DNA from 3 places in the Burkholderia lata genome. Region 1 is predicted to be linked to each of the others. Evidence: predicted binding sites of a transcription regulator. Region 1 holds the regulator's gene; each other region holds the start of a gene.
The links. The regulator LexA, encoded in region 1, represses DNA repair genes until DNA is damaged. The targets are predictions, from matches to a motif close to ACTGTATNNNNATACAGT.
Positions count from the first base shown of each region.

Region 2: a site for LexA is predicted at 2,618-2,635, ahead of recA (recombinase RecA). Genes of this name have one in related genera too.
Region 3: a site for LexA is predicted at 2,285-2,302, ahead of BCEP18194_RS34400 (DUF2471 family protein). Genes of this name have one in related genera too.

Region 1 is NC_007510.1:1,726,863-1,731,793, forward strand. Features, by position in the region: gene BCEP18194_RS13805 (universal stress protein) at 230-727, shown strand; gene BCEP18194_RS13810 (DUF2939 domain-containing protein) at 825-1,544, opposite strand; gene BCEP18194_RS13815 (hypothetical protein) at 1,574-1,909, opposite strand; gene lexA (transcriptional repressor LexA) at 1,936-2,583, opposite strand; gene BCEP18194_RS13825 (sulfate ABC transporter substrate-binding protein) at 2,848-3,885, shown strand; gene cysT (sulfate ABC transporter permease subunit CysT) at 4,008-4,910, shown strand; gene cysW (sulfate ABC transporter permease subunit CysW) at 4,907-4,931, shown strand, end outside.
Region 2 is NC_007510.1:3,107,758-3,112,688, reverse strand. Features, by position in the region: gene BCEP18194_RS20090 (sensor histidine kinase) at 228-1,775, opposite strand; gene BCEP18194_RS20085 (response regulator transcription factor) at 1,793-2,521, opposite strand; gene recA (recombinase RecA) at 2,711-3,784, shown strand; gene recX (recombination regulator RecX) at 3,784-4,653, shown strand; gene BCEP18194_RS20070 (DUF2889 domain-containing protein) at 4,800-4,931, shown strand, end outside.
Region 3 is NC_007511.1:2,662,128-2,667,058, forward strand. Features, by position in the region: gene BCEP18194_RS34385 (hypothetical protein) at 1-283, opposite strand, end outside; gene BCEP18194_RS34390 (NAD(P)H-dependent oxidoreductase) at 433-1,221, opposite strand; gene BCEP18194_RS34395 (LysR family transcriptional regulator) at 1,308-2,201, shown strand; gene BCEP18194_RS34400 (DUF2471 family protein) at 2,366-2,770, shown strand; gene BCEP18194_RS34405 (NADPH-dependent 2,4-dienoyl-CoA reductase) at 2,969-4,931, opposite strand, start outside.

The DNA of each region.
Region 1 (4,931 bases):
ACGACGCCGGCGCCTGACGGCCCGCTGGAGTACGAACGGGCCATTCTAGTGCATCGGTTGCGTCTCTTCAGGGCATGCCTGCACGGTGCGATGCATGTACGCACCGATCGTGCACTGCATCATCGCGCACGCGCCGAGCGGGGCGAATCAGCGTTTTCCATCCCTTGCGTCCTGAATTGCGGCGCACCATGATGAATGCGTAGGCTCGGTGTTGCGATAGGGAGGTTTCATGGCTAGCTACAACAAGATTTTGCTGTGTTACGACGGCACGCTCGAAGGACGCAAGGCACTGCGCTGCGGCGCCAACCTCGCGATGGACCTGAAGGCCGAGACGCATTTGCTGTCGGTGGTCGACATGCGCTCGAGCATTGCACAGAGCGCGGGTTTGCTGACCGACGTCGCGTGCGGCCGGTTCGAGGAAACCGCGCGTGAAATCCTGCAGGAAGGGGTGAACTGGCTGCGCGAGCGCGGCGTGCAGGCCGAAGGCCATTTCGCGTTCGGCTATCCGATCGACGAAATCGCGAATCTCGCGACGGAGCTGCAAGCCGACCTCGTCGTCGTCGGCCATCGGTGCCGCAGCGGGCTGTCGAGATGGTGGATGGGCTCGGGCAATACGCAACTGCTCGATCGCGTGAATTGCAGCATTCTGGTTGCGTGTTCGTCGGCGCAGGAGCAGAAGGCCGAAATCGCGCGCGAGCGCGAAGCGGCCACGGCGAACGGCAAATGACCCAATGATGCGATGACTGCCTGACCGGCGAATCGCGCCGGTCAGGCGTCGTGCCACGTCCGTGGTGCGGGCGCCGACCGCGGCCAGTCAAGGCATGTCAAGCGTGCAGGTCGATCGCGGACAACTTCCACGAGAACAGGCCGAAGCGGTGGAAGATCGCCGCATAGCGCGTGCCGTCGGCACTGCGCTGGTAGGTCACGACGAATTCATCGATATTCCGGTAGCCGGCACTGGTTTGCTGCTGGTGCGGCGCATGCGTTGCATCGACCGCACTGGCCGGTGCGGCAGCGGCGGGTGGTTGCGATGATGCAGCCGCGGTGGCCGTGTTGCTGCCCGAAGCGGCCGCGCTTGCCGGAGCCGGATTGGCAGCGGGTGCGGCCGGCGTGTTGCCCGGGGCATTGCTGCCTGGCGGCAGATTCGACCATTCAGGTGGACGCTCGCCCGGATTGCCACGCGGCGGCAAGCCGCTCATCAGCGCGGCTACGCCCTCCGGGGTGGCGTACGCATCGACCAGCGGGCCGATCAGTGCGGACCCGATCAATGCGCCGATCACCGCGAACGGATTGTTCTTCTTCACCGCGTCGATCCGGCGCATCAACTCTTCCGTGACCTGCTGCTTCAGGCTGATGCGCAGCGACGGGAAATCGACATATTCACTGATCGCCTGCGCATCGCGCGCATCGATCGCCGATTTCAGGCGACCGAGCGCGACGTACGGCGACGCGTAGGCATAACCGATCGCCGCAATGATGGCGACGGCCAGCACGACGATCAACAGGGGCTTGAGCCGCCATTTGCGGCCCGAAGATCCGGTCACGTTGCCTCCGGTGCGGGGATGTTCCGCAATCAGAGACCGCCTGGCGTGGCCGATCGTTCCTCTGCGATGCAGTGATCGATCATCCGGCACACGGCGTCGATCGTGCCGACCATGATCAGGCGCGAACGGCCGTGATAGACGCGCACCGGCGCGCGGCGCGCGGGTTCGGCGTGATTCAGGCCGGCGTTCAGCGATACCCGCGCGAAAGCGGGCAGCGCCGACGGCAGCAGGGACGCCTGCCGTTCGACTGCGACTTCTTCTTGCACAGGCGCCGCCGCGGACAGCGGTGCGCAGGGCGTGCGGCCGCGCAGATGACGCAGGCGACCGAATTGACGGAAAGGCAGCAGACGGGCAAGGCGTTCCATGATGTTCTCCTCAGCGAGACGGAATGTCAGAGTTCGCCCGAGCGGATCAGCCCGACGGCGATGCCTTCCAGCGCGAATTCCGCGCTGCCGGCCTTGACGAAGATGTTTTCGTAATCCGGGTTCTCCGCGATCAGCTCGAGGCCGCCGGGCCGGCGCATCAGGCGCTTGACCGTGACGTCGTCGCCGAGACGCGCAACGATGATCTGGCCGTCCTTCGCTTCCGTGCGCTTCTGCACGGCGAGGAGGTCGCCGTCGAGGATGCCGGCGTCGCGCATCGACAGGCCGCGCACTTTCAGCAGGTAGTCGGGCTTGCTGGTGAACAGCGCGGGATCGCACGCGTAATGCTGCGAGATGTGCTCCTGCGCGAGGATCGGGCTACCGGCTGCCACGCGGCCGACGAGGGGCAGCGACAGCTGCATCAGGCCGGCGTGCGGCAGCGTGAACTGGTGCGGGGCGTCGTCGATGCCGAGCAGGCGGATACCGCGCGACGCGCCGGCGGCCAGCTCGATCACACCTTTGCGTGCGAGCGCACGCAGGTGCTCCTCGGCCGCATTCGGCGAGCTGAAGCCCAGTTCGGCCGCGATCTCGGCACGGGTGGGCGGGAATCCGGAGCGCTCGATCGCGCGACGGATCAAGTCGAAAACTTGCTGCTGACGGGCGGTGAGTTTGGTCATGGCTTAACTGTATGGATAGACAGTGAGCTGTATTTTTATACAGTAGTTCGGGAATTTCAAGTGTTACGTGAGGTTCGACGCGATCACGCCGGTTCCGGCGCGATTTCGCGACGTCCTGACGCCGGTTTATCTGCCGCAACCGTCCATTCCGTCTGCGTTAGCACTTTTGAGTATTAAAAAATGAGGAACGATTATTTTTAATCATGTAACCCGTTCGTTAGACTGGCCCGACATCGCAATACCGACAACACTGGAGAACCAAGGATGGGCAAGCGCAACACGGGGCTGGTGGGCGGAGTGGGCCGCCTGATCGCAACACTCGCGCTGGGCGCGGCGGCGGCGCTGGGCGTCGCGACGCACGCGCAGGCCGATACGACCTTCCTGAACGTGTCGTACGACCCGACGCGCGAGCTGTATCAGGACTTCAACCAGGCGTTTGGCAAGGAGTGGAAGGCGAAGACGGGCGAGACCGTCAACTTCAAGCAGTCGCACGGCGGTTCGGGCGCGCAGGCGCGCTCGGTGCTCGACGGCCTGCAGGCCGACGTCGTCACGCTGGCGCTGGCGTACGACATCGACGCGCTCGCGAACAAGGGGCTCGTCAACAAGGACTGGCAGAAGCGCCTGCCCGACAACGCGTCGCCGTACACGTCGACGATCGTGTTCCTGGTGCGCAAGGGCAATCCGAAGGGGATCAAGGACTGGGACGACCTGACCAAGCCGGGCATCTCGATCGTCACGCCGAATCCGAAGACGTCGGGCGGCGCGCGCTGGAACTACCTGGCCGCATGGGCATACGCGGTGCACAAGCCGGGCGGCAACGAGCAGACGGCGAAGGAATTCGTCACGAAGCTCTACAAGAACGCAGGCGTGCTCGATTCGGGCGCGCGCGGCGCGACCACGAGCTTCGTGCAGCGCGGGATTGGCGACGTGCTGATCGCCTGGGAAAACGAGGCATTCCTGTCGGTCAAGGAATTCGGTACCGACAAGTTCGAGATCGTCGTGCCGTCGGTGAGCATCCTGGCCGAGCCGCCCGTCGCGGTGGTGGACAAGGTGGTCGACAAGAAGGGTACGCGCAAGCTGGCCGATGCCTACCTGAACTTCCTGTACAGCCCGCAGGGCCAGGAGATCGCGGCGCGCAACTACTACCGGCCGCGCTCGAAAAACGTGCCGGCGGAGCTGACGAAGCAGTTCCCGAAGCTGAAGCTGTACACGGTCGACGATACCTTCGGCGGCTGGACGAATGCGCAGAAGACGCATTTCGCGGACGGCGGCGTGTTCGATTCGATCTACAAGCCGCAGTAACGCCATAACGACAGCGGCGCGCCACGACAGCGCGCCGCATCCCCGACGGCCCGCCGGCGCGATTCACTGCGCCGGCGTTTGCGTCGGACCCATGAGCAGCATCGACCCAGCAAGAGCATCCGATGACGACGTACACCTTTCGAAAGCCGAGCGCGCTGCCCGGTTTCGGCGTGACGCTAGGCATCACGGTGGCCTATTTGAGCCTCGTGGTGCTGATACCGCTCGCCGCCACGTTCCTGAAGACCGCGACGCTGTCGTGGGATCAGTTCGTCACCGCCGTCACGTCGCCGCGCGTGCTCGCGTCGTACCGGCTGACGTTCCTTTCCGCCCTCGGCGGCGCGCTGATCAACGCCGTGTTCGGCTTTCTCGTCGCGTGGGTGCTCGTGCGCTACACGTTCCCGTTCAAGCGGCTCGTCGATGCGATCGTCGACCTGCCGTTTGCACTCCCGACGTCGGTCGCCGGCATTTCGCTCGCGGCCGTTTACGCGACCAACGGCTGGGTCGGCCAGTATCTCGCGCCGCTCGGCATCAAGATCGCGTTCACGCCGGCCGGCGTGCTGGTCGCGCTGACCTTCATCGGGCTGCCGTTCGTCGTGCGCACGGTGCAGCCGGTGCTCGAGGATTTCGAGCGCGAGCAGGAAGAGGCCGCCGCGTGCCTCGGCGCGTCGCGCTGGCTGACGTTCCGCCGTGTCGTCCTGCCGGCCGTGCTGCCGGCGCTCCTCACAGGGTTCGCACTCGCGTTCGCGCGCGCGCTCGGGGAATACGGCTCGGTGATCTTCATCGCCGGCAACGTGCCGATGAAATCCGAGATCACGTCGCTGCTCATCATCACGAAGCTTGAGCAGTACGACTATGCGGGCGCGACTGCGCTGGCGGTCGTGATGCTCGTCGTGTCGTTCCTGATGCTGCTGCTGATCAACACGCTGCAGTGGTATCTGCAGCGCCGCACGAGCAAGGGCGCGAGCGGTCCCGCGCCCGCCACCGTCACCGCCGTCACCGCCATCCCGGCAGGAGGCCAGCAATGAGCCAGGAGGCCACCGTCGTGC
Region 2 (4,931 bases), 1.4 Mb from region 1:
CCAAGTCCCTTGATATAGATGTGCGGCCGCCTTGGGTGAGCGGGCCTGTCGAGGATTATTGGTACGGAAACTTACGGCCGACTGACTCGCGCGTGCAAAACGACTGCAGGTTAACCCGCGCTGAATCGGTTGTTTTGTGTGCCTATCGTGCTGCGAAGTGCTTTTAACGTCCGGCAAATTGCCGATTTCGGCGCAATCTCGTCGTGCCGCGGTGGTGCGCGTCAGGGTTAATCCGGGGCCGCTTCGGTCAGCGGCAGGCTGACACGCACGAGCGTGCCGGCGAGGCGCGGTGCGTGCTGGTAGACGTGATCGTCGAGCATCAGCGTGCCGCCGTGCTGCGTGGCGATCTCGCGCACGATCGCGAGCCCGAGGCCGCTGCCGTCGCCTTCGCGGCCGAGGATCCGGTAGAAGCGCTCGACGACGCGCTCGCGTTCGGCGGCCGGGATGCCCGGCCCCGTGTCCTCGACCTCGAGATGCACGCGCCGTGCCGCGGGCTCGGCGCGCACGCGCACCGTGATGCGGCCGCCGTCCGGCGTATAGCGGATCGCGTTGTCGATCAGGTTGCCGAGCATCTCGCGCAGCATCACCGGATTGCCGTCGACGTCGAGCGGCGTATCGTCCGGCGGGCCTTCGTAGCCGAGATCCATCCGTTTCGCGAGCGCGGCCTGCACCCAGTCGCGCACCGCGCGTCGCGCGAGCGCGGCGATCTCGACCGGCTCGAACGTCAGCCCGCTCGCACGGTTCTCGGCGCGCGCGAGTGCGAGCAGTTGCGTGACAAGCCGCGCGGCCTGCTCGGAGCTCGTCGCGATCTGCTCGAGCGAGCGCTGCACGTCGGGCGGGACGGGGTGGCGCAGCGCGAACTCGGCCTGCGTGCGCAGGCCCGCGAGCGGCGTCTTCATCTGATGGGCGGCGTCGGCGATGAAGCGCTTCTGCAGCGCCATGTTCTGTTCGAGACGGGCGAGCAGGTCGTTGAACGACGTGACGAGCGGCTCGATCTCGGGCGGCGCGCGCTGCGCCTCGACCGGCGACAGGTCGTCGGGCCGCCGCGCGCGGATGTGCGCCTGCAGCGCGTTGAGCGGCGCGAGCCCGCGCGACAGCCCGAACCAGACCAGCAGGATCGCGAGCGGCAGGATCACGAACTGCGGCAGGATCACGCCCTTGATGATGTCGTTCGCGAGCGCGTTGCGCTTGTCCAGCGTTTCGCCGACCTGCACGAGCACGGGCTGCGGGCTGCCCGATTGCGGCAGCGCGACCGTCGTATACGCGACGCGCACGTCGTTGCCGCGCAGCAGGTCGTCGCGAAACATCACGACGCCTGGCGGCGGGCGGTCCTCGTCGCGCGGCAGCGGCATGTCGGCTTCGCCCGCGACCAGCTCGCCGCGCGTGCCGAGTACCTGGAAGTAAACACTGTCGACGTTGTCCGCGCGCAGGAAGTCACGGGTCTGCTCCGGCAGCGTCAGCTCGGCGACACCGTTCACCGGGTGAATCTGGCGGGCGAGCACATAGGCGTTGGTTTCGAGCGCGCGATCGAACGGGCCGTTCGCGATCGTCTTTGCGACCAGATAGGTGACGGCGATGCTCATCGGCCACAGCAGCAGCAGCGGGGCGAGCATCCAGTCGAGGATCTCGCCGAACAGCGAGCGCGGGCGCGGTGCCTCGGGCGCATCGGTTTCGTCGGGCGGCGCGAACGGGTTCTCGTAGCGCGCGTCGCGCGCCTCGTCGGCGGCCGACGACGGCGCGCCGGTCGGGTGGCGGGGATGGGCCGGCGTGGCCATCGCGGCGACGCCCGGGTTCAGCGCAGCGGCGTGCCGGCCACCGCGGGCTGGGGCGCGGCCGTGTCGGCCGGCGCGGCGGGCGCGACCTTCTCGAGGCAATAGCCGAGGCCGCGCACGGTCGAGATCCGTACACCGCTGGGTTCGATCTTCTTGCGCAGCCGGTGCACGTAGACTTCGATCGCGTTGTTGCTGACTTCCTCGCCCCATTCGCAGAGATGGTCGACGAGCTGCTCCTTCGACACGAGCCGGCCGATCCGCTGCAGTAGCACCTCGAGCAGGCCGAGCTCGCGCGCGGAGAGGTCGAGCACGTGATCGTTCGCATACGCGATCCGGCCGACCTGGTCGAACGCGAGCGAGCCGTGGCGCACGACGGTCGGGCCGCCGCCCGCGCCGCGCCGGGTCAGCGCGCGCACGCGCGCTTCGAGCTCGTTGAGCGCGAACGGCTTGGCCATGTAGTCGTCGGCGCCGAGGTCGAGCCCCTTCACGCGCTCGTCGACGCTGTCGGCGGCCGTCAGGATCAGCACGGGGAGGTTGGAATTGCGGGCGCGCAGGCGCTTGAGCACGTCGAGCCCTGGCATTTTCGGGAGCCCGAGATCGAGGATCAGCAGGTCGAATGTCTGCATCGACAACGCGGTATCGGCGTCGACACCGGTCTTCACGTGGTCGACTGCATAGCCCGATTGGCGGAGTGACCGGGTGAGGCCGTCCGCGAGTATGCTGTCGTCTTCCGCGATGAGAATTCGCATGGTGCTGACCGATGGCCGGCAGGGCGTTTGCGCCGGCCGGCTGTCTCCGAAGTTATTCGTGTACAACGTAGCCTGCATTGCGGGCTTGCACAAAACACTGTTTTTTTATACAGTGTCTGCATTCGTGGGCGGCGCTTGAAAGCGGGCGCGCCTCTAACAGACGCTGCTCATCATAGCAAAGGACGATTCATGGAAGATAGCAAGAAGGGCTCCGGGATGACCGCCGAGAAGAGCAAGGCGCTGGCCGCCGCGCTTGCCCAGATCGAAAAGCAGTTCGGCAAGGGCTCGATCATGCGCATGGGCGACGGCGAGGCGACCGAGAACATCCAGGTCGTGTCCACGGGCTCGCTCGGTCTCGATATCGCGCTCGGCGTCGGCGGCCTGCCGCGCGGCCGGGTGGTCGAAATCTACGGTCCGGAATCGTCCGGTAAAACCACGCTCACGCTGCAGGTCATTGCCGAACTGCAGAAGATCGGCGGCACCGCAGCGTTCATCGACGCCGAGCACGCGCTCGACGTTCAATATGCAGCGAAGCTCGGCGTGAACGTGCCGGAGCTGCTGATCTCGCAGCCGGACACCGGCGAGCAGGCGCTTGAAATCACCGACGCGCTGGTGCGCTCGGGCTCGATCGACATGATCGTCATCGACTCGGTCGCGGCGCTCGTGCCGAAGGCCGAAATCGAAGGCGAGATGGGCGATTCGTTGCCGGGCCTGCAGGCCCGCCTGATGTCGCAGGCGCTGCGCAAGCTGACCGGCACGATCAAGCGCACGAACTGCCTGGTGATCTTCATCAACCAGATCCGGATGAAGATCGGCGTGATGTTCGGCAACCCGGAAACCACGACGGGCGGTAACGCGCTGAAGTTCTACTCGTCGGTGCGTCTCGACATTCGCCGGATCGGCTCGATCAAGAAGAACGACGAGGTGATCGGCAACGAAACCCGCGTGAAGGTCGTCAAGAACAAGGTGTCGCCGCCGTTCCGCGAAGCGATCTTCGACATCCTGTATGGCGAAGGCATTTCGCGTCAGGGCGAGATCATCGATCTCGGCGTGCAGGCGAAGATCGTCGACAAGGCGGGCGCTTGGTACAGCTACAACGGCGAGAAGATCGGCCAGGGCAAGGACAACGCGCGTGAATTCTTGCGCGAGAATCCGGAAATCGCACGCGAGATCGAGAACCGCATTCGCGAATCGCTTGGCGTGGTCGCCATGCCTGATGGTGCAGGCCAGGACGAAGCCGAGGCGATGGACGAAGAAGAGTGATGGTCGGGCGCCGAGGTCAGGCTGGCGAGCCGGAGGAGAGCGACACGCCCGAAACGGCGGGCCGCTCCGGCCGGCGAACCGGATCCTCGAGCGCCGATCGGCGGGGCGCGGGCAGCAATGCCGCGAACCGCACCGCGACGAGGGCATCCGACGATGCCCTCGTTTCGTTTGAGATTGCCGCACCGGACAATCCGTTCGACGACGATGAATCGTTCGACGCGCACGACCGCTCCCGCCGTCGTGTTTCCGGTGTCAGCTTCCCGGGCGATCGCGCAGCCGATGCATCGGCGCCGGCGAGGGAAGATGTCTATACGCGCAGCAGCCAGCATCCACGCCGCACACGTCGCGCGTCGGGTGCTTCTTCCAGTGCTTCGTCAGGTGACGCTCCGGGCGGTACCGAGCGCAAGTCGTCGAAGCCTCAGCGATCGTTGAAAGGCCGCGCGCTCGGCTATCTGTCCAGGCGCGAATACAGCCGCACCGAACTCGCGCGCAAGCTCGCGCCTTACGTCGGCGAAGACGAATCCGTCGACCCCGTGCTCGATGCGCTGGAACAGGAAGGCTGGCTATCCGATGCGCGCTTTGCGGAGAGTCTCGTGCATCGTCGCGCGTCGCGTGTGGGCGTCGCGCGCATCGTCAGCGAGCTGAAGCGTCATGCGGTGGGCGACACGCTCGTCGAGGAAGTGAATACCCAGCTCCGCGAGACCGAATGGGCGCGTGCGCAAGCGGTCTGGCGCAAGAAATTCGGTGCACTGCCGCAAACGCCGGCCGAGCGTGCGAAGCAGGCACGCTTTCTCGCCGCACGCGGCTTCTCGAGTGCGACCATCGTGAAGTTGCTGAAGGTCGGCGACGATTTCCTGATCGACGACTGACCGCACCGATCGCGCGCGTGGCGCGCGATTTTGCTGCAATGCAACCACTTCCGGACAGGCGGGAATACCCGCCGTCGCGTCAAACTGTCTCAAATACCCAATATGCTAAAATCCATGGGTTTTCCTCTTCGGCCTCAACCTCCAGCATGCCGCTATCCGAGCCCGTGCCCCGTCAGTTGCGACATCAACGCGCAATCCGAGCGGAAGCGTACGAGCGCGGCGACGGCTTGTGGGACATCGAAGCCTGCCTGACCGACCACAAGCCGCGCGATGTCGCG
Region 3 (4,931 bases), on a different replicon from region 1:
TCAGCAGGACGATTTTCGCGTTGCCGCTCGCGTAGCGGCCGTCCAGCAGTTCATGCGTGGCTTTCGCCTCGGCTTCCGCCGTCGTGTAGCCCTCGGCGATCAGCCAGTCGAGCAGTTTGCGCACGGAATCGGTATCGGGAAACTCGGCCGGTGCATCCCTCAGACGCTGGGTGGCACGCGCCGCCTGCTCCTCCGTCAGATAACCGCCGGCTTCGAGTTCGATCAGCAGGACGGCGCGGTTGTCATCGATCGGTTCTGCCTGGCCCGGTTGTTCGAAAGTCATCGTTGTTGTTCTCCGTCGAGACCGATTCGCTGCGCGGGCCATGCCGGCCTATTGTGCAGACGAATCGCGTCGATCTCCGGAAACTACTTGATTCCGGCGCAGGTGTCGATACGCCCGCGCGTCGCTTTCTCGCGCGGGCCGGCCATGCATCATCCATGTTCGTGCGCCAGATGCGCCGCATACCCCACCTTCCCCGGTGCGATCTCGTCCTTCAGCGTCAACGCCGGAATCGCGTAATCGCCCGCGTTCTGCCGCCGGAACGGGATCGGCTGCGTGGTCCAAAGCGCATCCAGCCGCTTGCCGAGCGCCGCACGCGTTTCGTCGAAGCGCGCGTCGTTCATCTTCCCGGTGCGATAGATCACGAACGGCGGCAGCACGTCGAAGCCCGGGTAATACAGCATCCCGTGCTGGATCGGGAACAGCACGTCGTCGATCGGCCCGTTGATCCCGCGCGGGCTGTAATGCGATTCCCACCCGCCCGCCGTGACGATCACCATCGCGCGCTTGCCGGCAAACGAGCCTTCACCGTAGCGATCGCCCCAGTGCGTATCGGAATGCTCGCCGACACCGTACGCAAAACCGCAGGCATACACGCGCTCGAACCAGCCCTTCATGATCGCCGGCATCGAGAACCACCACAGCGGGAACTGCAGGATCACCGCATCGGCCCACCTCAGCTTGTCCTGCTCGCGCACGATGTCTTCGCGCTGCGTGCCGGATGCAAACGCGTGCTTCGAGTCGTTCGACGGATCGAAACGCGCATCCGGCTCGCGCCCGGTCAGGTCATCCGCATCAAACGCCGCCTTCCAGTTCATCGCATACAAGTCGGTCACCTGCACCGTGTGGCCGGCCGCTTCGAGATGCTCGACGGCAAAGTCGCGCAACGCGCCGTTCAGCGAGCGCGGTTCGGGATGGGCATAGACGATCAGCACGTTCATGTTCGGTACTCCGTTGATTGAATGACTGCAGGATGCCGTGACCAACGGTATATTTGAAATGAATTCCTGATATCCCAGGTATAGCCATGAATAATCTCAGACGACTCGATCTCAATCTGCTCGTCACGCTGGACGTGCTGCTCGCCGAGCACAACGTCACGCGCGCGGCCGAGAAACTGAACATGTCGCAGCCGTCGGTGAGCGTGCAGTTGCAGAAGCTGCGCGACCTGTTCGGCGATCCGCTGCTGCTGCCGGGGCCGCGTGGAATGCGGCCGACCGCGCGCGCGGAAGCGCTGCGCGAGCCGTTGCGCGAAGCGCTCGAAGCCGTCGAGCGTGCGGTCATTCCGGCCACGCCGTTCGATCCCGCGACCGCGACGAACACATGGCGCGTGGCCGCGACCGACTACGGCGAATCGACGATCGTGCTGCCCGCGCTGAGCACGCTGCGTTCGGCCGCGCCCGCCACACGGCTCGCCGTGGTCGAACTGGTACCGCCGCGCATCGAGCAGGATGCCGAACGAAATGGCATCGATCTCGCCTTCCATACGACCGAAGGGTCGCCGCCCGGCATGCGGCGCTTGCCGCTGTTCGCCGAGCGTTACGTGCTCATCGGCCGCGCCGGGCATCCGAAGCTGAAGCGGCGTCCGACGCTCGCACAGTTCGGCACGCTCGAGCACGTGATCGTGTCGCCCGACGGCGGCGGCTTCTTCGGCGTGACGGACGAAGCGCTCGCGAAGGTGGGTGCCACGCGGCGCGTCGTGCTGTCGGTGCCGCACTTCCTGTTCGTGATGTCGGCCGTGGCCAGCACCGATCTCGTCGCGATGCTGCCCGAGCGGCTGGTGCGCGACGTGCCCGCGCTGCGTGTCGTGGAAGCGCCGGTCGAGGTGCCCGGCTATGAAATGTCGATGCTGTGGCATGAACGCGTGCATCGCGATCCGGCGCATCGGTGGTTGCGGGAGACGATCGCGGCAGCGGTGTAGATCGGTCGACCGCCTGGCGCGGCCGCCCGCGTCGATCGCCATCGCACGAAATCCTTCATCCGGGGCTTGAAACCGCGCCGAACACTGTATATATTTACAGTGCTTTTGCACCATTTGACCCGAATTCCGTCATCCACAGACGAACGGACTTTTGTGAGGCGACCATGTTCCAGGCATCCGCATTCGATCCCGAGCAACCCGGCTTCAACCCCGTCCACTTCGAGCGCGCCGCGCAGCGGGCGGTCGTCGATCTGCAACGTGTCGCGGGCGGTCCCGCGCAGCGGGCGCTTGGCCTGCGGCGCCGCACCCATCCTGCGGCCGTCCGCACGATGAGCTGGCAGGCGCTGCTGAACGTCGAAGAGCTGGCATTCTCGAATGCCGGCTTCCTGAACCGCAACGAGCCGGCCGTCGTCGACGCGTTCATCCGGCTGCGCGACAGCCGCCTGGTCGCGGCAGACGTCGAGGAGCCGGTCGACTGGCGCCGCGACGATGACGACCTGCCGGCCATCTACCTGATCGTCAAGGCGATGCTCGACGCGGAAGAGGAAGAACGGGCCGAAGCGGCCTGAGCCGGATGATGACCGTTCGCGGTCACGGTCTGTCGGGGTAGCGCCGCCACGTTGCGTGGCGACGCGGCCAGCGCTGCGGCTCTTCCCGGTCCTGCGCCAGCGAATCGGTGCAGCGGACGGTGAGCCACGAACCGCCGTGCAGACGGATCACCGCCTCGCGCAGTACGTCCGAGTGCCCCCCGTTGCAGCGACCGCCCGTTACAGCCGTGCCGCGAGCCGTGAACCCTGATCGATTGCGCGCTTTGCGTCGAGTTCGGCCGCCAGTTCCGCGCCGCCGATCAGGTGCACCGAACGCCCGGCCGCCTGCAACGGCGCGAGCAACGCACGCTGCGGCTCCTGCCCCGTGCAGAGCACGATCGTGTCGGCTTCGATCAGCTCGTGATCGGTGCGCTGCTCACCGTACGACACGTGCAGGCCGCGCGCATCGATCAGTTCATAGTTCACGCCGCCGATCATTTTCACCTGCTTCATCTTCAGCGTCGCACGGTGAATCCAGCCGGTCGTCTTGCCGAGCCCCTTGCCGAGCGGCGCGGCCTTGCGCTGCAGCAGCGTCACTTCGCGCGCGGGCGCCGTCACCTGCGCACGCGTCACGCCGCCACGCGTCGCGGCCGGGTCGGTCACGCCCCACTCGGCCTTCCACTCGTCCAGATCGAGCGCCGGCGATTCGCCCTCCTGCACCAGGTACTCGGCGACATCGAAGCCGATCCCGCCCGCACCGACCACCGCGACACGCCGGCCGACCGGCTGCCTGCCCGCGAGCACGTCGATGTAGCTGAGCACGTTCGGCCCGTCCTGCCCCGGGATCTTCGGATCGCGCGGCGCCACGCCGGTCGCGAGCACGATCTCGTCGTAGCCGCCGGCGATCAGGTCGCTCGCGTCGACGCGGCGGTTCAGGTGCAGGTTCACGCCGGTCAGCTCGACCTGGCGGCCGAAGTAGCTCAGCGCTTCGTGAAACTCTTCCTTGCCGGGAACGCGCTTCGCCATGTTGAACTGGCCGCCGATCTCGGCCGCGCCGTCGAACAGGTCGACCTGATGGCCGCGCTGCGCGAGCACGGTCGAGCAGGCGAGCCCGGCCGGTCCCGCGCCGACCACCGCGATGCGCTTCGGCTGCGCGGCGGGCGTGTATTTCAGTTCCGTCTCGTGGCACGCGCGCGGATTCAGCAGGCACGACGCGATCTTGTTCTTGAATGCGTGATCGAGACACGCCTGGTTGCAGCCGATGCAGGTGTTGATCTCGTCGGCACGGCCCTGCGCGGCCTTGACCACGAACTCGGCATCGGCAAGCAGCGGGCGGGCCATCGACACCATGTCCGCGCAGCCGTCCGCGAGGATCTGCTCGGCCACTTCGGGACGGTTGATCCGGTTGGTCGTCACGAGCGGAATGCCGACCTCGCCCTTCATCTTCTTCGTCACCCACGCGAACGCGCCGCGCGGCACCGACGTTGCGATCGTCGGCACACGCGCCTCGTGCCAGCCGATCCCCGTGTTGATGATCGTCGCGCCCGCGCGCTCGACGGCCTTCGCGAGCTGCACGGTTTCGCTCCAGTCGCTGCCGTCCGGAATCAGGTCCAGCATCGACAGCCGGTAGATCAGGATGAAATCGCGGCCGACCGCTTCGCGCGTGCGCTCGATGATCTCGATCGGCAGCCGGATGCGGTTCTCGTACGAACCGCCCCACTGGTCGGTGCGCTTGTTCGTATGCATCGAGATGAACTGGTTGATCAGGTAGCCTTCAGAGCCCATGATCTCGACGCCGTCATACCCGGCTTCCCGCGCAAGCTTCGCGCAGCGGACGAACGCGCGGATCTGCCGCTCGACGCCGCCTGCGCTCAGTTCGTGCGGCGCAAACGGCGAGATCGGCGACTTGATCTTCGACGGCGCGACCGCAAACGGGTGATAGCCGTAGCGGCCCGTATGCAGGATCTGCAGTGCGATCTTGCCGTCCTCCCTGTGCACGGCGTCCGTGATCTCGCGATGTCGCCGGGCGGCAGCCGACGTCATCAGCGTGCCGCCGAACGGCTTGGTCCAGCCGGCCACGTTCGGCGCAAAGCCGCCCGTCACGATCAGGCCCACACCGCCGCGGGCGCGTTCGGCGAAATATTCGGCGAGCCGCGGCAGCGTCTTGCGGCTGTCCTCGAGGCCCGTGTGCATCGAGCCCATC